4 regions of the Pantoea sp. B65 genome follow, and region 3 is predicted to be linked to each of the others. Evidence: riboswitches for the same ligand, from Rfam matches in the RefSeq annotation. Region 3 holds a riboswitch; each other region holds the start of a gene.
The links. A riboswitch is a leader RNA that binds a small molecule or an ion and turns the genes downstream of it on or off. The one in region 3 is predicted to bind thiamine pyrophosphate.

Region 1 (4,891 bases), on a different contig from region 3:
CCCTGCTGCTTTATACGTCCTTCACCTTTAACGACAGCACCAGCGCCAGAATCGATAACAGTAACGCCAGCCAGTACACCGAATAGTGCCCCCAGGTTTCTGATAATGCCCCCTGCAATACCCCGGCAAGGATCACCCCGGTAGAAATACTGTTGGTAAACAGCGTGGTCGCGGCTCCTGGCCGCCCCGGCATCAGGTCCTGAAAATAGAGCATGCCAATCCCGGCGATAATACCGATAAAAATAGCATTAAAAATCTGTATCGCCATTAATGCGCTACGCGACTGAAACAGTACCAGCCCGAGATAAAACAGCACCCCTGAGGCAATGGCAAACAGCATCATATTGCGTTTGCCGAAGCGCTTAACATAATGCCCGGCCAGCAGCATCGCCGGGATCTCCAGCCCGGCGGCAGTCCCCATCAGTAGCCCCGCCAGCCGATCCGGCAACCCGAGCACGCTGCTAATATACAGCGGCATATCAATGATATACATGGTATTACAGGTCCACATAATCATCGAAGCGAGAAACAGCATACGCACATCACTGTTTTTCCAGGCGCTGATTTGCGTCAGCAGCACTTCAGAAGACTGCTCCACACGCGGCACCGAAGGCAGGGCAAACCAGATCAGCGCCAGACAGATCACAAACAGCGCCGCCGCCACCAGAAACATGCTGGTGAAACCATAATTCAGCGCCAGAGCAAAGGAGAGGGGTGGCCCGATAACCCACGCCAGCGACAGCTGCGCACGCATCACCGAACTGAACATCACCACTTCGCGCGCCGAACTGTCGGCATACTCGCGCGCCAGAGCAAAGATCTGCGGCATCGCCACGCTGGCCAGCGACGACAGAAACACCCCCAGCGTAATCAGCGTCAGGTAGTGACGGTTAAAGGCGAACAGTACGGCATTAAGTAACGCCATCCCGCAGCAGAACAGAATCAGCATACGCCGGTCGCCGCGGTTGTCGGAACGCTTCGCCAGCAGCAAACTCACCGCGATACCGGCAATCGCATTGACGGTATAAAACAGTCCGACCCAGAACGGGCGCACGGCCACTTCACGGGATAAAAACAGACTCAGGGTCGGCGCCTGTAGTGCGCCGGCGACCCCAATCATAAAGGAGACCACCATAAAGGCGAGGTAAACCGGATTAATGCGACGGCGGCGGGTAAGCAGCGATTTCATGCCTTGATCCTTGCAGGATGAAATAGGGATCATCAAATAAAACAACAAAACGAATAAGAAGCGTAGACGTAACCATAGCGAAAAGAAAAAAGCCAGCAACATAAAGTCGCTGGCAGGTCAAAAAAAAGCACCATACTCAGAAAGGGATGGTTGAGCACATCTTTAAACGATCCGGATGCCTCCCGCTCTTCCATCTGCCGCTATTATCGCCATAATACAGGAAATGAAAAACTGATAGCTTTCACCGCGGAGTTCCTCTTTTATGTCCTCTCCCCGCCTGCGCCAGCAATTTATTCGCCTGTGGCAAAGTTGTAACGGTCAGTCACACGAAACCACACTGAATGAACTGGCGCTGCAGCTCAGCTGTTCCCGCCGTCATATGCGTAACCTGCTGAACGCCATGCAGGCCGAGGGCTGGCTCGAGTGGCAGTCAGAGGCCGGACGCGGCAAGCGCTCGCTACTCAGCTTTCTGTATACCGGCCTGGCGCTGCAACAGCAGCGCGCCGAAGATCTGCTGGACCAGGACCGCATCGACCAGCTGGTGCAACTGGTGGGGGATAAAAACCAGGTGCGTCAGATGATTACCTCGCATCTTGGCCGCAGCTTCCGCCAGGGTAAGCATATTCTGCGCGTACTTTACTATCGTCCACTGGTGAATTTATTACCCGGTTCGCCGCTACGACGCTCAGAAACCCATATCGCCAGACAGATATTTAGCAGCCTGACGCGCATAAATGAGGAAAACGGGGAACTGGAACCCGATATTGCGCACCACTGGCAACAGATCTCGGCGACCCACTGGCGCTTCTATCTGCGACCGGCGATTCATTTTCATCATGGCCGCGAACTGGAGATGGAAGATGTGATCGCCACCCTGACGCGGCTTACCAGCCAGCCGCTCTTCAGCCATCTGAGCGTGATTGAATCTTCCCCCCCCTGGGCGCTCGATATTCATCTCAGCCAGCCGGATAACTGGCTGCCCTGGCTGTTAGGTAGCGTCAGCACCATGATCCTGCCGCGCGAATGGCCGACCCTGGCGGATTTTAGCCGTCAGCCAATCGGCACCGGACCCTACTCGGTAGTCCGCAATCAGCAGTCACAGTTAAAAATTCAGGCATTTGACGACTACTTCGGTTATCGCGCGCTCATTGATGAGGTGGCAATCTGGGTTCTGCCGGAAATTACTGATGAACTGGTCTATTCCGGCGTCAAACTGCAGGGTAACCAGCAGGATGAAAAGTCGGAAGAGAGCCGCCTTGAGGAGGGCTGCTATTTTCTGCTGTTTGACCAGCGCTCCGAACAGGGACGCAATGAGCAGGTGCGGCGCTGGATCAGCTATATCTTTAACCCGATAGCGATGCTGAATCATTCCGGTATCGGCTACCAGCGCTACTGGTTTCCCGCTTACGGGCTGTTGCCGCGCTGGCATCACCGTCGTGATATGACGCCAGCCAGTAAACCGGAAGGGCTGGAAACCTTAACCCTCACCTGGTACAGCGATCATATTGAGCATCAGGGGATCGCCAATGCGCTGGAGCCGATTCTGGCGGAATATGGCGTCAAACTGATCACTCAACAGGTGGACTATGACAGCTGGTATCGCGGTGATGCGCAGAGCGATATCTGGCTGGGTAGCGCCAACTTCACCCTGCCGTTAGAGTTTTCGCTCTTTTCCTTACTGTATGAAATTCCGCTGCTCCATCACTGCGTCAATATTGACTGGGAAAGTGATGCGCAACGCTGGCGTCAGCAGCAGCTGCCGCTGGCGGAGTGGAGTAAGCAACTGGTGGACAGCTACAGTCTGCACCCGCTGTTCCACCACTGGTTATTGCTGGAAGGCCAGCGCAGTATGCGTGGAGTGCGCATGAATACCCTCGGCTGGTTCGACTTTAAATCCGCCTGGTTTGCGCCGCCGGAATCATGACGCTTTTGTTGCCGGGCAGAAATCACTAGAATGGGCCGTTCTCAACGGGGTGCGGAAAAACCTTGTGTGGCGCAGGCGGCATACCTGCCGTCATTGTGGCTACGGAAAATCTTTGGCGCGGGCGGCATAAATGCCGCCTCGACACCCAATGATTTACAACACGGTAGGGGAGCCATTTATGGCTCCCGTCAAATTTCCGCTGAGACAGACCCGTCGAACCTGATCCGGTTAATACCGGCGTAGGGATTTGAGATTGCCCGTCACTCAGATCCTTTGCGACTCATAAAACTTCTCTTCAGGAGAGCGCAAAGTGTTAAAGAAAACCCTGCCATTACTGTTACTGCTGGCGACACCGGCTTTTGCCGCCAAACCGGTTCTGACCGTCTATACCTATGACTCCTTCTCAGCGGACTGGGGTCCCGGCCCGGCGGTGAAAAAAGCGTTTGAAGCCGACTGCAACTGCGAACTGAAATTCGTTGCTCTGGAAGATGGCGTTTCACTGCTGAACCGCCTGCGCATGGAAGGCAAAAACAGCAAAGCCGATGTGATCCTCGGCCTCGATAACAATCTGGTGCAGGCGGCGGAAAAAACCGGTCTGTTCAGCCCGGCCAAAGTCGATACCGGCGCGCTGAAAATTCCCGGCGGCTGGCATAACAGCACCTTTGTACCTTACGACTACGGCTACTTCGCCTTTGTCTATGACAAAACCAAAGTTAAAAACCCGCCGAAAAGCCTGAAAGAACTGGTCGACAGCGATCAACACTGGAAGGTGATCTATGAGGATCCCCGCACCAGTACGCCGGGCCTTGGCCTGTTGCTGTGGATGCAGAAAGTGTATGGCGATCAGGCGCCGCAGGCCTGGCAAAAGCTGGCGAAGAAAACCGTTACCGTCACCAAAGGCTGGAGCGAAGCCTATGGCCTGTTCCTGAAAGGCGAAGGCGACCTGGTACTGAGTTACACCACCTCGCCGGCTTATCATCTGATTGAAGAGAAGAAAGATCAGTACGCCGCTGCCGACTTCGCTGAAGGCCACTATCTGCAGGTCGAAGTGGCTGGCCAGCTGGCCAGCAGCAAACAGCCGGAACTGGCGCAGCGCTTTATGAAATTTATCGTCAGCCAGCCGTTCCAGCAAACCATCCCGACCGGCAACTGGATGTATCCGGTGATCGACAGCAAACTGCCGGACGGTTTTAGCACTCTCAGCGTGCCAAAAACCGCGCTGGAGTTCAGCTCGCAGCAAGTCGCCGATAAACGTAGCCAGTGGATCAGTGAATGGCAACGCGCCGTCAGCCGCTAATTGCTGGCTGGATGATCCCCGGCGGCCTGGCAGCGATACTGCTGGTCGCCGTGGCGCTACTGGCGCTTGGCGCTTTGTGGTTTAACGCGCCGGAAACCGACTGGCGCGTTATCTGGCACGATCGCTATCTGTGGCACGTACTGGGTTTCTCCTTCTGGCAGGCGCTGCTATCCGCGCTGCTGTCGGTGATGCCGGCAATACCGCTGGCGCGCGCGCTTTACCGGCGGCGTTTTCCCGGACGCCATGCGCTGCTGCGCCTGTGCGCCATGACGCTGGTGCTGCCGGTACTGGTGGCGGTGTTTGGCATCCTGAGCGTCTATGGCCGCGAAGGCTGGCTGGCGCATCTGTGTCAGCTAATCGGTATTGATTACCGCTTCTCCCCTTATGGCCTGCAGGGCATTCTGCTGGCCCATGTATTTTTTAATCTGCCGCTGGCCACCCGCCTGCTATTGCAGACGCTGGAAAATATTCCTGCCGAGCA
Region 2 (4,891 bases), on a different contig from region 3:
GGATGAAGTGACGCTTTCCTGGCAGCCGCAGCATTTGCGCGCGCTGGATGTGATGATCCAGTAATCCGAATGTTTTTTGGTCCGTGCCGAATTTATAGCGCCTCTGCCGCCGTTTTGGCAGCGGATGCTGCTACGCAGGCATAACTGCCGGTCGCCGGGGGAATATCCCCCGGCTGCAGGGTACGCCATTACTTTATTTCAGTGGCGTATTCGCTGACCGGGGTGATTTTTTTAATCAGTTGATTCGCGAACAGGAACTGCTCATAGGCCTGGTAGCGCGCGCTATCCAGTTTTGCCGGGTTTGTGGCAAACAGCGGCAGGGTTTTTTGCCAGGCAAGTCGGTTTAGCGCGGTATTCAGCTCCGGATGGTTGCGGGCAAAGACGTCCCAGCCTGGTTGCGGATGAGCCAGCAGGTAGTCGGTGCCTTTCTGCAGCGCCGCGAGGAACTTTTTAATTTTCGGCTGGTTAACCTGATCCTTATTGGCGACGATAATCAGTTCATCGTAGGCCGGTACGCCATAATCCTCAACATTAAACACTACCGGTTTTTTACCCTGCAGCTCCAGCTCAACCGCTTCGATATTGCGATAGCCACCAATAATCGCATCCACCTGTCCTGCCAGCAACGCGCTGGTCAGCTGAAAATTCACATTAATCATCCTGACGTCCTGCAGGCTGCGCTTTTCATGCTGCAGCATCGTCCCAAGGGTCGCCTGCTCGATGCCGCTAACGGAAAAACCGACTTTTTTACCCCGCAGATCGGCTGGCGAAGCGATGTTGTTATCCAGCGCCATCACCGTATTCAGCGGCGTGTTTATCAGGGTGCCAACGCGCATTAACGGTAAGCCCTGATCGGCAAAAAAGTGCAGTTGCGGCTGATAGGTGATCGCCAGATCTGCCTGGCCAGCGGCGACAAGGCGTGGCGGCAGCGCCGGATCGGAAGGCGGCACAATATTGACCTCCAGACCTTCGGCTTTAAAGGCGCCGATCTGTTCGGCCACCATGATTGGCGCGTGATCCGGATTGATATACCAGTCGAGTACCAGGGTGATTTTTTCCGCAGCGCTGGCGTGAGCAGTCAGAACAGCGCCGAGCAGCAGTGCGGATAAGGATTTTTTCATGCGATAACCTTAAAGTTTTACCATTGTCAGCCGTTTTCAGGCGCCCAGTTAACCAGCCGGCGCACCAGCGCATCGACCGTTTTCCACAACAACAATGTCATCAGCACCAGGATAAATAGCGCGGCAAAACAGAGGTCGGTTTGCATACGTGCATTGGCGTTGAGCATCAGATACCCCAGCCCTTCCGCCGAGCCGACCCATTCACCGATAATCGCGCCAATCGGCGCGACGGCCGCAGCCATGCGCAACCCGGAGCCAAATGCCGGTAATGCCGCCATTAGCCTGACATGACGTAGCTGCGCCCAGCGGGAAGCGCCCATGGTGCGCGCCAGATCGAGATAATCGTTACTCACCTGACGCAGTCCGTCGAAGAAGCTGGATGCGACCGGGAAAAAGATCACCAGTACCGCCATTGCGATCTTGGCGCTGATGCCAAAGCCGAACCACAGCACCAGCAATGGCGCCAGCGCAAATACCGGTATCGCCTGGCTGGTGACCACCAGCGGCATCAGCCAGCGCTGCAGCCGGGGGGAAAAGATCATCGCCAGCGCCAGCAACGCACCGAGCAGTACCCCGGAGACCAGCCCGATTAACATCTCTGCGGCGGTGATCAGCGTGTGCCAGGCAAGAAAAGTTCGTCCATTCCACAGCGCCTTCGCTACTGCTGGCGGGGAAGGCAGCAGGAAAGCCGGGATCCCGCTCAGACTGATTAACCACCACAACAGAAGAAAGCCGCCAGCCAGCGTCAGCCCCTTCATTGCGCCGCCCTTACCAGCCGCTGCAAGAGTTCAGCCTGGCTGTGCAGCAGTTGAGGATCGTCTGGCGCGCGTGGAGGCTGGCCGGCAATGGTCAGCGTATCGGTAATCGTTGCCGGCTGGCCGGACAGCACCAGCAGGCGATGGCTCAGGCGACAGGCTTCCAGCGGATCGTGCGTAATCAGCAACACGGTATGCCGGGCCAGCAGCTCTGTCGCCAGCGCCTGGATCATGGTGCGGGTGATGGTATCAAGGGCGGAGAACGGCTCATCCATCAGCACTATCGGCTGGCGTTCATACAGGGTGCGAGCGATAGCCGCGCGCTGACGCATACCGCCAGACAGAGCGGCCGGCCGCAGCTGGCCTTTGCCGCCCAGGCCGACCCGCTCCAGCAGATGTTCCGCCCACGCGCGATCCCCCTTTTCCCCGCGCAGACGCGGGCCGAGAGTAATGTTTTCTATTACATTCAGCCATGGATACAGCAGATCATTCTGCCCCATCCAGGCGATACGCCCCGTCAGCGGCAGGCCATCGCTGCCGCTGACGGCGCCAGCGGTTGGCGGCGCCAGACCGGCAATAATCTTCAGCAAGCTGGTTTTGCCGACGCCACTGGCGCCTAACAGGGCAACAAAACTGCCGCCGTCGAGGGTGAAATTAAGCCGCTCAAAAATTAGCTGCTGCCCAAAATGCAGGGTTAAATCGCGCACCTGAATGCCGGGAGGAGAGGCGTGGGTCATTGGGCATTTAACCCCATCTGCCAGAAAGCGGCTTCAAGACGTGCGGCAGTGGTGAAAATCTCCGACAGCGCGTTAAAGCGGCTGCTTGCACCGCGTTGCTCACCGACACGCTCCAGCAGGTCAAGCGCTGCCTGCACCCCGTGCAGATAGTGCGCGTCGCCATAGTTATTGATCCACGCTGCATAAGGGTTACCGGCGATCACCGTCGTTGGCTGGTTGCGCAGGCGCAGGCCAATTTCGGCATAGCCCGCCACGCAGGGCAGCAGCGCCGCCAGCAGATCGAGGGCATCACCAGCGTGGCCGATATCCAGCACATAGCGCGTATAGTTGATGGTTTCCATCGCTTCCGGCTCGCTGGCCATCTGCGCTTCAGTCAGCCCCCAGCTGGCGCAGTAGCCCACATGCAATGGCAGTTCCGCCACGATGGCGCCGAGTGAGGCGGCAGCGGCGCGGATCTCTGGCAGGGTGCGCATTTTGTATACCAGCAGGGCGTAAGCGCGGGCGAAATGGATCAGGAACAGATAGTCCTGGGTCAGGTAGCGGCGGAAAGCGCTTTGCGGCAGCGTGCCACTGCCCAGCTGGCGGACAAAGGCGTGATCGATAAAGGCGTGCCAGTCAGCACCAGCCTGACGCCGCAACTGCCCGTACAGACCATGGTCAAAATGGATGTCGCTCATAAGCTTACCCCCTGAAGCACAGACAGGCGGGCCGGGCGATAAAGAATGGTGGTGGTAAACATGGGACCTCCAGTAAGTGAGTGGAGATCCGGGCGCGATAAGGTGTGAATGGCAAGTGCAGACTACCAACCCGTCCCTTCGCTGGCATGACCCAGATCAGGTTCAAAGGGTTCGGCTTACGCCATCTCAGCCCGTTACAGGACACCCCTCGGAGCAGATATTTATACGGTATTCATTTTTTGATTTCAATCACTCTGCTCAGATGACTGTGCGCTGCACTCTTTGCCAGTTGTTAGATTAATTGTAAATCTATCTAACAAATGGAGATCGCGATGACTGCTGCACAAGCAATCCGCGAGCGCATCGCTGCTCACCCTGCTAATAAGCCCTTTTCATCCCTCTGTTTTTGGGACGCGTGCATCTGTCGATTAGACACTGATGCGCCTGGCTCAGCGCGGAGATATCGAACGGCTGCGCAGGTTAGTCGATTTGGCGTCAGGCGTGCGCCGACTCCTGAGGTGATAGTCAGAACAATAGCGGAGACGGAAGGGGCAGTTACGGCATGTGACATCACGCAAACTGCCGCTGGCTGGATGGCTGATGCACTGATGGGGTATCAGCGAAATGAGTGTGCCTGAGCCTGAACAGGAGAAAATGCCTTACTTTGCTCTGGGATTAGATGAACAGGCTGAAATACTCAATAGTCTGGTACCCACGATGGGACGGCGAGCCGAGATTCTGGAAAAAGGCATATGGCTCTGTCTGGTTCCCGGTATTCTGTTCCATCTACCCGGTCGTAAACCGATGGCATTTAAGGGCGGGACGTTCCTTCACTCCCCCTTCGCTTGTGCATCAACACGTGAGGATTGACAGCCTTGCGCCATAAACCTGAGGATCAGCGCCATAGAGACGGCGCCGGGGTCGGGATGGCCGATGGCGCGTTCGCCGAGCGATTTTGCACGACCAAATGCCGCCACCATTTGTCTGGTCTCTTCACTGCCACGGTTGGCAGCCTCGGCTATTTTGTTTAACGCGTCGCCTAACGGTGCGGATTCCAGCGGTTGCGCAACACTGACCGCCGCGGCCAGTGCATCGACCATGGTTTTATCACCGGGCCTGGCGCCACCGCGTTTGCAGACCGCATCCAGCCCGTCACGAAGAAACCGCGCCAGCAGGGCGGAGGTCAGAACGGTTTCGCCGCTCAGACTTTTACCGCCAGCGCGGAACAGGGTGCCGAAAATGGCCCCGGATGCGCCGCCCATACTGGACATCAGTTCGCTGCCGACGCGGGTCAACAGCAGGCCAATATCGTCGCCGGGATCCTGCTGCGCCAGCAATTTGTCCACGGCGGTAAAACCACGCTGCATGCCAGTGCCATGATCGCCATCACCCACCGCCATATCCAACCGGGTAAGTTGCGCTTCGCTGGCGATCATATTACTGGCGACGAACCGCAACAGAGAGGAGAGTTCAGCGGCATTCATGCTTATTTTCTCCACGCAAAACTATTGCAGGGGGCGTCATAGAGTGATTTTAGCTCATCATCCAGCAGGAAAAAGGTAATCGAGTAGCCGGACATTTCTTGCGAGGTGCAATAGCTA
Region 3 (4,891 bases):
AGGTTTTTACGAATGGTACGCACCGCATTCATCACGTAGCCCAGTTCCCTTTCCGGATCGGGCACCGGCAACTTCTCTACATCGGCACGACAGGTGATCGGCGCAGAAAAGCGCGGGCCTTCACCGGTTTCAAAGTAGAGTCCAAGGCCCATGGCATCGGGAATGGTCAGGATATCGGAGAACAGGATCGCCGCATCAAGCGGAAAACGCCGCAGCGGTTGCAGCGTGACTTCGCACGCCAGCTCGGCATTTTTGCACAGCGACATAAAGTCACCGGCTTGTGCACGGGTGGCTTTATACTCTGGCAAATAACGTCCCGCCTGGCGCATCATCCATACCGGGGTAATATCCACCGGCTGCCGCAGCAGGGCGCGTAAGTAACGATCGTTCTTCAGTTCACTCATCTTCAGACTCTCTCAAAAACAGGCACGCAGTATATACCGCGCGAGGTGCAGGAGCCATTAGTGGCTCCCCGACGGAATGCACCGGGCGACAGGTATAGCCGCCAATTATTCCGCTGCGGCGCGGCACAGGGCTACGGTATCTTCAATCAGACGGCGGGCAACGGTGCCAGGCGGCGGCAACAGCGGCAGGTTATCGTAGCGATACCAGCCGGCGTCGAGCAGCTCTTTGCCATCGTGCTGCAATATCCCCTCATCGTACTCAGCCATAAAGGCCATCATCAGTGAGTGGGGAAATGGCCAGGGCTGTGAAGTGACATAGCGAACGTTCCTGACCTTCACATTGCTCTCTTCCATCACTTCACGCGCCACGGCCTGTTCAAGCGTTTCGCCCACTTCAACAAACCCGGCCAGTACGGTATAGATGCTGTTGCGATGGCGCGCGTGCTGCGCCAGCAGAATCTCCTGGCCACGGCGGATCGCAACAATAATGCAGGGTGCAATTTGCGGATAATAGCGCTGGCGACAGTGACCGCAGAGACAGGCCGTTTCGCTTTTACTGTGATGCATTTCATGACCACAATAGCCGCACCAGCGATGGGAGCGATAAAACTCAGCCAGCTGGACGCCACGTCCGGCAAGCTGAAACAGACCGGCATCCTGATCGATAATCTGGCGCACCGATCCCATATTTTCGTTGCGGTTCTCGCGGATCAACCACACCTTTTCACCCAGCCACTCGCCAATTACCGATCCCTGCGATCCAGCCAGCCCCAATTCTGCGGCATTACCATGCGGCAGATCACCTTGCGGCAACCAAAGTTTCTGTTCATGGCTGACAACCCACCAACCAACGTCTACGCTTGAAATCTCATGTTCCATAAAAATTATTATCCTTTGCTTTAACAGTCTCACTGTAGTACTGCTGTTAAGTATTCGGAAAGTTGCGCTAAGACTATAATACCCAAAGTAGTTGGAGTTGCAGCAAGGTAGCAAGAGAATGAATCCCGATATGCTGAGATTCGTCAGTGATGCGGGTCAATCAACACGGCTAACACAGCTACAACTACACCGGGCATTAACCCACACGGAGTCGATCATGCTTAACCAGTTAGATATTCTGGCCGCACGCGTCGGTGGCAGCAATGAACTGGTGGATCTCTGGTTAAACGCACGCAGGCAATTGCTGGCAGCGTATTATCAGCTGGTAGGTATTAAGCCTAACAAAGATTCACTCACCGTACTTGATGACAAGGCTCTGGATAACTTTTGTCAGAAACTGGTGGATTATCTTTCTACCGGTCATTTCAGTATGTATGAACGCATTATCGCTGGTCTGCCGGGCGACAGCCCGTCACTTGCCGCTTCCCAGATCTACCCGGCGCTGCAGGCCAATACCGAACAGATAATGAATTATTACGACACGCATCTGGAAACGGCGATTGATGATGATAACTATCTGCTGTTCCAGCAGGCATTATCTGGCGTAGGCGAGGCGCTGGAAACGCGCTTTACCCTCGAAGATCGGCTGATTCAGCTCGCTTACGACGACCAGGCGCGCGCCCTGCCCGTCGCCAACGACCATAATCTGGTGCGCCCGGCGTAGCGGTTATCCGCAGGTAAACCCCTTGTAGTTTACGAAACACCCCTCTATGCTGAAGGGGTAATTTTGGGCTCGGTGGTGATCGGGGCGGAAAACATCCCGCGCCGATAAACCGGCCCAAATTCTTCTTGTCGGAGTGCCCTTCGGGGCTGAGACCGTTAATTCGGGATCCGCGGAACCTGATCAGGTTAGTACCTGCGAAGGGAACAAGAGTAAACAATCTGTTTCGGTGTTTGCCGATCCGTCGTCACACCGTCTGTTACTCCCGCCGAACTCCGGACAAGCCATTTTCCCTATGTAATCAGGATATGAGCTATGTCTACCGTTGAAAAAAAATTCAGTCGCCGTGCGCAGCGCGCTCAGGCTCAGCAGTTTATCGATTCGCTGCAGGGTAGTGCTTTTCCCAACTCAAAACGTATTTATCTGAGCGGTTCACGCGCCGATATTCGTGTGCCAATGCGCGAAATCCAGCTTAGTCCGACCATGGTCGGCGGCAGCAGAGACAATGCGCAATTTGAGGATAACCAACCAATACCGGTGTATGACACCGCCGGCCCGTATGGCGATCCTGACGCGCTGATTGATGTGCATACCGGCCTGCCAAAGCTGCGCGCAGGCTGGATTGCCGAACGGGGAGATAGCGAAGAGATTAACCAGCTCAGCTCCGCCTGGAGCCGGCAACGGCTGGCTGATGAAGGTCTGGACCCTCTGCGTTTTGCTCATCTGCCACGGCCACAACGGGCGCTGGCTGGCCGCTGCGTGACGCAACTGCACTATGCGCGTCTTGGCGTGATTACGCCGGAGATGGAATTTATCGCCCTGCGGGAAAATATGGGGCGTGAACGCATCCGTGGCGCCGTTCTGCTGCAACAGCATGCGGGCAACAGCTTTGGCGCTAACCTGCCGGAGAATATCACCGCCGAATTCGTCCGTCAGGAAGTCGCCGCCGGTCGCGCCATTATCCCGGCCAATATTAACCATCCCGAAGCGGAACCGATGATTATCGGCCGTAACTTCCTGGTGAAGGTCAATGCCAATATCGGCAACTCGGCAGTTACCTCCTCGATTGAAGAAGAAGTAGAGAAGCTGGTGTGGTCAACGCGCTGGGGCGCCGATACGGTAATGGATCTGTCGACCGGCCGTTATATCCACGAAACCCGCGAATGGATCCTGCGCAACAGCCCGGTTCCCATCGGCACCGTGCCGATTTATCAGGCGCTGGAAAAGGTACATGGCGTCGCCGAAGACCTTAACTGGGCGATTTTCCGCGATACTCTGCTGGAACAGGCGGAGCAGGGGGTGGATTACTTTACTATCCACGCCGGAGTGCTGCTGCGCTATGTGCCAATGACCGCCAGACGTCTGACCGGCATCGTGTCGCGCGGTGGTTCGATTATGGCGAAGTGGTGTTTATCGCATCATAAAGAGAGTTTTCTCTATCAGCATTTCCGCGAGATTTGCCAGATTTGCGCGGCTTATGATGTCTCACTGTCACTGGGTGATGGCCTGCGTCCCGGCTCAATTCAGGATGCCAACGACGAGGCGCAATTTGCCGAACTGCATACGCTGGGGGAACTGACTAAAATCGCCTGGGAATATGATGTGCAGGTGATGATCGAAGGTCCCGGCCATGTACCGATGCAGATGATCCGCCGCAATATGACCGAACAACTGGAACACTGTCATGAAGCGCCGTTCTATACCCTGGGCCCACTGACGACCGATATCGCGCCGGGCTACGACCATTTCACCTCCGGCATCGGCGCGGCGATGATTGGCTGGTTCGGCTGCGCCATGCTGTGCTATGTGACGCCGAAAGAGCATCTCGGTCTGCCAAATAAAGAAGACGTCAAACAGGGTTTAATTACCTACAAAATCGCCGCCCATGCCGCCGACCTGGCGAAAGGTCATCCGGGGGCGCAGATCCGCGACAATGCCATGTCCAAAGCACGTTTCGAATTCCGCTGGGAAGATCAGTTTAACCTGGCGCTGGATCCGCATACCGCCCGCGCCTATCACGATGAAACGCTGCCACAAGAGTCCGGCAAGGTCGCCCACTTCTGTTCAATGTGCGGGCCGAAATTCTGCTCAATGAAGATTACCCAGGAAGTGCGCGAATACGCCGCGCAACAGCAGGCGCAGCAGGTTGATGCGCAGCCGATTGAAATTGGCATGGCGCAGATGGCGGATGCCTTCCGCAGTCGCGGTGGTGAACTTTATCACCCGGCCGATGCCCTGAACCCGGAGGAATCCGCATGAGTAACGTTTTCCCTGCCACCGCCAAAAAACTCGGCCTGTATCCGGTAGTCGATAGCGTGGAGTGGATCGCCCGCTTGCTGGATGCTGGCGTACGTACCATTCAGCTGCGCATCAAAGATCAGCCAGAGGAGGCGGTCGACGCCACCATCGCCGCAGCCATCGCGCTGGGTAAACGCTACCGCGCACGCCTGTTTATCAATGACTACTGGCGGCTGGCGATAAAACACCATGCCTATGGCGTGCATCTTGGTCAGCAAGACCTTGATGTGGCTGACTTAAATGCCATCCGTCACGCTGGCTTACGCCTCGGACTGTCGACCCATGATGATCAGGAGCTGGATCGGGCGCTGGCGCTACACCCCTCTTATATCGCCCTCGGCCATATTTTCCCGACGCAAACCAAACAGATGCCTTCGGATCCGCAAGGGCTGGTCGAACTGAAGCGCCATCTTGCACGCCTTGGCGATATCTCCACTGTGGCGATTGGCGGCATCAGTATTGAGCGGGCGCCGGAGGTGCTGGCCTGCGGCGTCGGCAGCATTGCGGTCGTCAGCGCCATTACGCAGGCGGCGGACTGGCGTCAGGCCACGCAAACCCTGCTGGCGCTGGCTGAACCAACAGGAGCGGA
Region 4 (4,891 bases), on a different contig from region 3:
AGGCCACCATGCAATAACGGCAACCGGTGCAGACACTGGCGTCATAATGCACCACGCCGGTTTTCGCATCTTTTTTCAACGCGCCGACCGGACAAACGGACACACAGTTAGGATCGACACAGTGCATGCACTGCTTTTTGATATAGGCGTAACCGTTATTGTCCCGATCTTTGTTCTGACCGCTGCCCGTGCTCCAGACCTGGATGATATTGTTGCTGTAGGGGCTTAACTTGTCGTTGTTGGACCAGGTACTACTGCCCCCGGCATAGATTTTACTCTGCGGGTTATAGGCCAGTTTGTTGACCTGCTGACAGGCGGAAACGCACGCCTGGCAGCCGACGCACAGCGTCGAGTCATACAGCATTCCTAACGAACCGGGGATCGGCGGCTTATTGGCCGCCGCCGCATGGCCTGGCCGTGGTGCTCCCGCTAATACTGCGCTGGCGGAAGCCAGCTTCAGAAAATGGCGTCTGTTCACGGCTTAATCCTCCCGGGATGCGCTGTCGGCATCCTGCCGTCCCTGTTTTTGCTGACGGCCCAATTCCCGCACCGCCATCAGGCTGACGCCGCCGACCACGCCCAGTACGCCGCCAATTAACCCAACCGCAGTGGCGGAAACCTGGCCGCCCTCGCGGGCATGCACGGCGGGTTTTTCTGTGCGTGGGGTAGGGTTTGCCACATTCGCCAGCTGTGAGATACCTTTTTTGAAGCCCACGCCCTGCTCGTTGCAGCCATAGCAGGGATGCCCGATGCCGACCGGCCAGATACCGCCGCCGATGTCGCAAAACTGGAGCGTCGGACAGTTGCCATAGGTTTCCGGCCCCTTGCATCCCAGATGATAGAGACACCAGCCCTGACGATGGCCTTCATCGCCAAATTCTTTGGCAAAACGGCCAGCGTCGAAATGTGGACGGCGTTCGCAGTTTTCGTGAATCAAACGGCCATAGGCAAAGGTAGGGCGTCCCAGCGCATCCAGTGTTGGTGGTCGCTGCCAGGCAATAATATGGGCGACAGTGGCCAGAAAGTTGTGCGGGTTCGGCGGACAGCCGGGAATATTGATCACTTTTTTTCCCGGTAATGCTTCCTGCAGACTTACTGCGCCCGTCGGGTTGCTGCCTGCGGCCGCGACGCCGCCCCAGGAAGAGCAGGAACCGATGGCGATAATCACCGCCGCGTGTTCCGCCACTTCACGAATATGCTCGACAATCGGTTTGCCGGCTATCATGCAGTACACGCCGCCATCTTTGAGCGGAATAGATCCATCCACCACCAGGATATATTTCCCCTGGTATTGCCTTATCGCCCGGTGTTTGTTTTCTTCCGCCTGTTCGCCAAATGCTGCTGACAGCACTTCGTGATACTCAAGCGAAATGGTATTCAACAACAGGTTTTCAATCGTCGGGTGGGTTGCGCGCAACAACGACTCGGTACAGCCGGTGCACTCCTGCGCGCCAATCCACACTACCGGCGGGCGCTGTGGCGAACTGATGGCGCTGGCGAGCTCGGCGGCTGCGCTGTTCGCCAGCCCCATTGATGCGGCAAGTGCGGCACATAGCTTCATAAAATCACGGCGATTAATGCCATGATGGGAAAGGATGGTATTTTCCCCAGTCATTTTTATTATTCTCCCATATCCGGAGTCAGTCTTGCCAAATTGAACGTGAAGAGCAGCAGGATGACTACCGGACGCCCTCAGAGCGCTTACGACAGTAAGTGACTGGAGGAGATTAACGTAGCCAATCCACCTGCAACCTGAACGATGACTGATACGACAAGGAATAAAGAGTGGATATAGTAGGGAGGAAATTAATTTAACAAGCTTGATCTTTATCAAATATTGGCGGAACAGGCTGGTTATTTTAGTTTTATTACTACCGATGTAATAAATGTGATGATTTATGCATATTTTTTTATTTTCTCAATATTTACTATTGAAATGAGAGTCGCTCTCAATAACTATTTATTCTCGCGCATTTGCCAGCCGTTGAGGGTCTGTTAATAATTGATATATGAAAAATATAATTTTAATCTATTGATAATTATGAATATTTAAATTAACCCTGATGGCGTTTTAATGTTAATTATCACAACGATTAATAAGAATCAATGCATGGCGTTCGAAGAAATATTTTGAATTATTTACCTGGCGCGATAGCAACAACGAAATTAGGCACAACTTCCTCGCGTAATCGAACCGACGCCAGGGTCAGGCTAACGCTTGCGTAAATCTGGTCGCTTCCTTATGCTGGCGGAGTAAGAACTTGACTCGGGGTGCCGTTTCTTTTCACCGAACCGGCTGAGATACACCCGTTGAACCTGAACTGGATAATGCCAGCGGAGGGAAGTCAGATGCCTGAGCGCATCGCCTTCTTGATCGCCGGTTGGGAGTTGTATATGAATTATCAACCTGACCCGGTTTCTGGCGCCATTGTCGCCGAATCCCTCGCTCTGTTTCGTCAGCATGCGCCGCTGGTGCACTGTATGACCAACGATGTGGTGCAAACCTTTACTGCTAACGTGCTACTGGCGCTTGGCGCGTCGCCTGCGATGGTGATCGATGCTGAGGAAGCGGCGCAGTTTAGCGCTATCGCCGATGCGTTGTTAATCAATGTCGGTACGCTAACCCGCGATCGCGCCAGCGCGATGCGCGCGGCAATTGACGCCGCTGTGCAGGCGCAGAAACCCTGGACGCTGGATCCGGTCGCCGTCGGCGGCCTGCGCTTTCGTAGCGAATTTTGTCAGGCGCTGCTGCTGCAGCGTCCGCGTGCCATTCGCGCTAATGCTTCAGAAATTCTGGCGCTGGCGCAGCAGGTCGGCCAGGGGCGCGGCGTCGATAGCTTACACGATTCCGCTGCGGCGCTGAGCGCGGCGCAACAGCTGGCGCGCAGCAGCGGTGCGGTCGTCGCGGTAACCGGAGTGGTCGACTATGTCACCGACGGTGAGCGTACGCTGGCGGTGCCCGGCGGTTCGGCGCTGATGACGCGGGTGGTGGGAACCGGCTGTGCGCTTTCGGCGGTGGTGGCGGCTTTTGCCGCGCTGCCTGGCGATAGCCTGCAGCATATCGCCAGTGCCTGCCGGGTGATCTCCTGCGCCGGTGAACGCGCGACCGCCACGGCCAGCGGGCCGGGGAGTTTTATTCCTGCCTTCCTCGACGCCCTCTGGCAACTGGATGCGGAGGCGCTGCAATGAAACGAATTAATGCTTTAACCATCGCCGGCACCGACCCCAGCGGTGGCGCCGGTATTCAGGCTGATTTAAAGGCGTTTTCCGCGCTGGGCGCCTATGGCGCCAGCGTGATCACCGCACTGGTGGCGCAGAATACCCGTGGCGTGCAGTCGCTGTACCGTATCGACGCGGAGTTCGTCGCGGCACAGCTCGACTCGGTACTGTCGGATGTGCGTATCGATAGCGCCAAAATCGGTATGCTGGCGGATAGCGATATTGTGGAAGTCGTCGCCGGGCGTTTACGCCAGGCGGCGCTGCCATGGCTGGTGCTCGATACGGTGATGCTGGCTAAAAGTGGCGATCCTCTGCTATCAGTGATGGCGATTGAAACCTTGCGCCAGCGCCTGCTGCCTCTGGCATCGCTGATCACCCCTAATTTACCGGAAGCGGCGGCGCTGCTGGATTGCCCGCCGGCGCGCAATGAACGGGAGATGTGCGCGCAGGGGCGCGCGTTGTTAGATCTGGGCTGCCAGGCGGTACTGATTAAGGGCGGTCATCTGTCTGAGCAGGAGAGCCCGGACTGGCTGTTTACCCGCCAGTATGAGCAGCGCTTTAGCGCCCCGCGCGTGCCGACCCGCCATACCCATGGCACCGGGTGCAGCCTGTCGGCAGCGCTGGCGGCACTGCGCCCGCGCCATGATAGCTGGTCCGCCACGGTGGATGAGGCTAAGCAGTGGCTGCAGGGGGCGCTGGAACATGCGGATTCGCTGGAGGTGGGGCAGGGGATTGGCCCGGTGCACCATTTTTATCGCTGGTGGTAGGCAGTACTGCCTGCATGAGATTTTTTTGCTGCGGATCGTTCTGAAAAATGGTGTCAGCAATTTGCGTTAAGGGGGCGATTGGGTCCAGGCTGTGGTAGGTCGGCGCAGGCCGGCGGTCGGGCTGAAGGCTGAAGCTGTTTGGCCCATCACTCATTTTCCAGGAGCTAACATGACGGACATCGTACAGTTATTGGGCAAAGAAGCTGACCACCTTCTGCAACATCGCTGCATGACCATTCCAGCGGAAAGCCTGTATTTGCCAGGCGCGGATTTTGTTGATCGGGTAATGATCGATAACAATCGTTCTCCTGTGGTACTACGCAATATGCAGACCCTGTATAACACCGGCCGTCTGGCGGGCAGCGGTTATCTGTCGATTCTGCCGGTGGATCAGGGGGTGGAGCACTCGGCTGCGGCGTCATTTGCCGCCAACCCGCTCTATTTTGATCCGAAGAATATCGTCGAGCTGGCGATTGAAGCGGGCTGTAACTGTGTGGCTTCAACCTATGGCGTGCTGGCATCGGTGTCCCGGCGTTATGCGCACCGCATTCCGTTTATGGTGAAACTGAACCATAACGAGACCCTCAGTTATCCGACCCAGTACGATCAGACGCTGTATGCCAGCGTCGAACAGGCATTTAACCTCGGTGCGGTAGCGGTCGGCGCCACGATTTACTACGGTTCCGAACAGTCGCGCCGTCAGATTGAAGAGATTTCCGCCGCCTTCGAACGCGCCCATGAGCTGGGAATGGTGACGGTACTCTGGGCCTATCTGCGTAATAACGCCTTTAAAAAAGACGGTACCGATTATCATGCCAGCGCCGATCTGACCGGCCAGGCAAACCATCTGGCGGCCACCATTGGCGCTGATATCGTTAAGCAGAAAATGGCCGAAAATAATGGCG

Region 1: it holds a riboswitch for thiamine pyrophosphate, as region 3 does, so the genes downstream of both, thiB (thiamine ABC transporter substrate binding subunit) here and thiC (phosphomethylpyrimidine synthase ThiC) in region 3, are expected to answer to the same signal.
Region 2: it holds a riboswitch for thiamine pyrophosphate, as region 3 does, so the genes downstream of both, JWF83_RS21755 (TenA family protein) here and thiC (phosphomethylpyrimidine synthase ThiC) in region 3, are expected to answer to the same signal.
Region 4: it holds a riboswitch for thiamine pyrophosphate, as region 3 does, so the genes downstream of both, thiM (hydroxyethylthiazole kinase) here and thiC (phosphomethylpyrimidine synthase ThiC) in region 3, are expected to answer to the same signal.

The regions. Positions count from the first base shown of each region.
Region 1 covers NZ_JAHXPU010000023.1:203,965-208,855, reverse strand. Annotated here, with positions in the region: gene JWF83_RS10965 (sugar efflux transporter) at 11-1,189, opposite strand; gene sgrR (HTH-type transcriptional regulator SgrR) at 1,452-3,113, shown strand; TPP riboswitch at 3,269-3,376, shown strand; gene thiB (thiamine ABC transporter substrate binding subunit) at 3,424-4,410, shown strand; partial or broken gene thiP (thiamine/thiamine pyrophosphate ABC transporter permease) at 4,386-4,891, shown strand, end outside.
Region 2 covers NZ_JAHXPU010000042.1:83,673-88,563, forward strand. Annotated here, with positions in the region: gene JWF83_RS21735 (ABC transporter ATP-binding protein) at 1-64, shown strand, start outside; gene JWF83_RS21740 (ABC transporter substrate-binding protein) at 189-1,121, opposite strand; gene JWF83_RS21745 (ABC transporter permease) at 1,148-1,879, opposite strand; gene JWF83_RS21750 (ABC transporter ATP-binding protein) at 1,876-2,613, opposite strand; gene JWF83_RS21755 (TenA family protein) at 2,610-3,290, opposite strand; TPP riboswitch at 3,407-3,509, opposite strand; gene dhaL (dihydroxyacetone kinase subunit DhaL) at 4,121-4,774, opposite strand; gene JWF83_RS21765 (dihydroxyacetone kinase subunit DhaK) at 4,777-4,891, opposite strand, start outside.
Region 3 covers NZ_JAHXPU010000038.1:6,759-11,649, forward strand. Annotated here, with positions in the region: gene hemE (uroporphyrinogen decarboxylase) at 1-404, opposite strand, end outside; gene nudC (NAD(+) diphosphatase) at 510-1,283, opposite strand; gene rsd (sigma D regulator) at 1,501-2,007, shown strand; TPP riboswitch at 2,127-2,227, shown strand; gene thiC (phosphomethylpyrimidine synthase ThiC) at 2,320-4,263, shown strand; gene thiE (thiamine phosphate synthase) at 4,260-4,891, shown strand, end outside.
Region 4 covers NZ_JAHXPU010000039.1:170,816-175,706, forward strand. Annotated here, with positions in the region: gene hybA (hydrogenase 2 operon protein HybA) at 1-478, opposite strand, end outside; gene hybO (hydrogenase 2 small subunit) at 482-1,615, opposite strand; TPP riboswitch at 2,258-2,360, shown strand; gene thiM (hydroxyethylthiazole kinase) at 2,395-3,189, shown strand; gene thiD (bifunctional hydroxymethylpyrimidine kinase/phosphomethylpyrimidine kinase) at 3,186-3,986, shown strand; gene fbaB (class I fructose-bisphosphate aldolase) at 4,156-4,891, shown strand, end outside.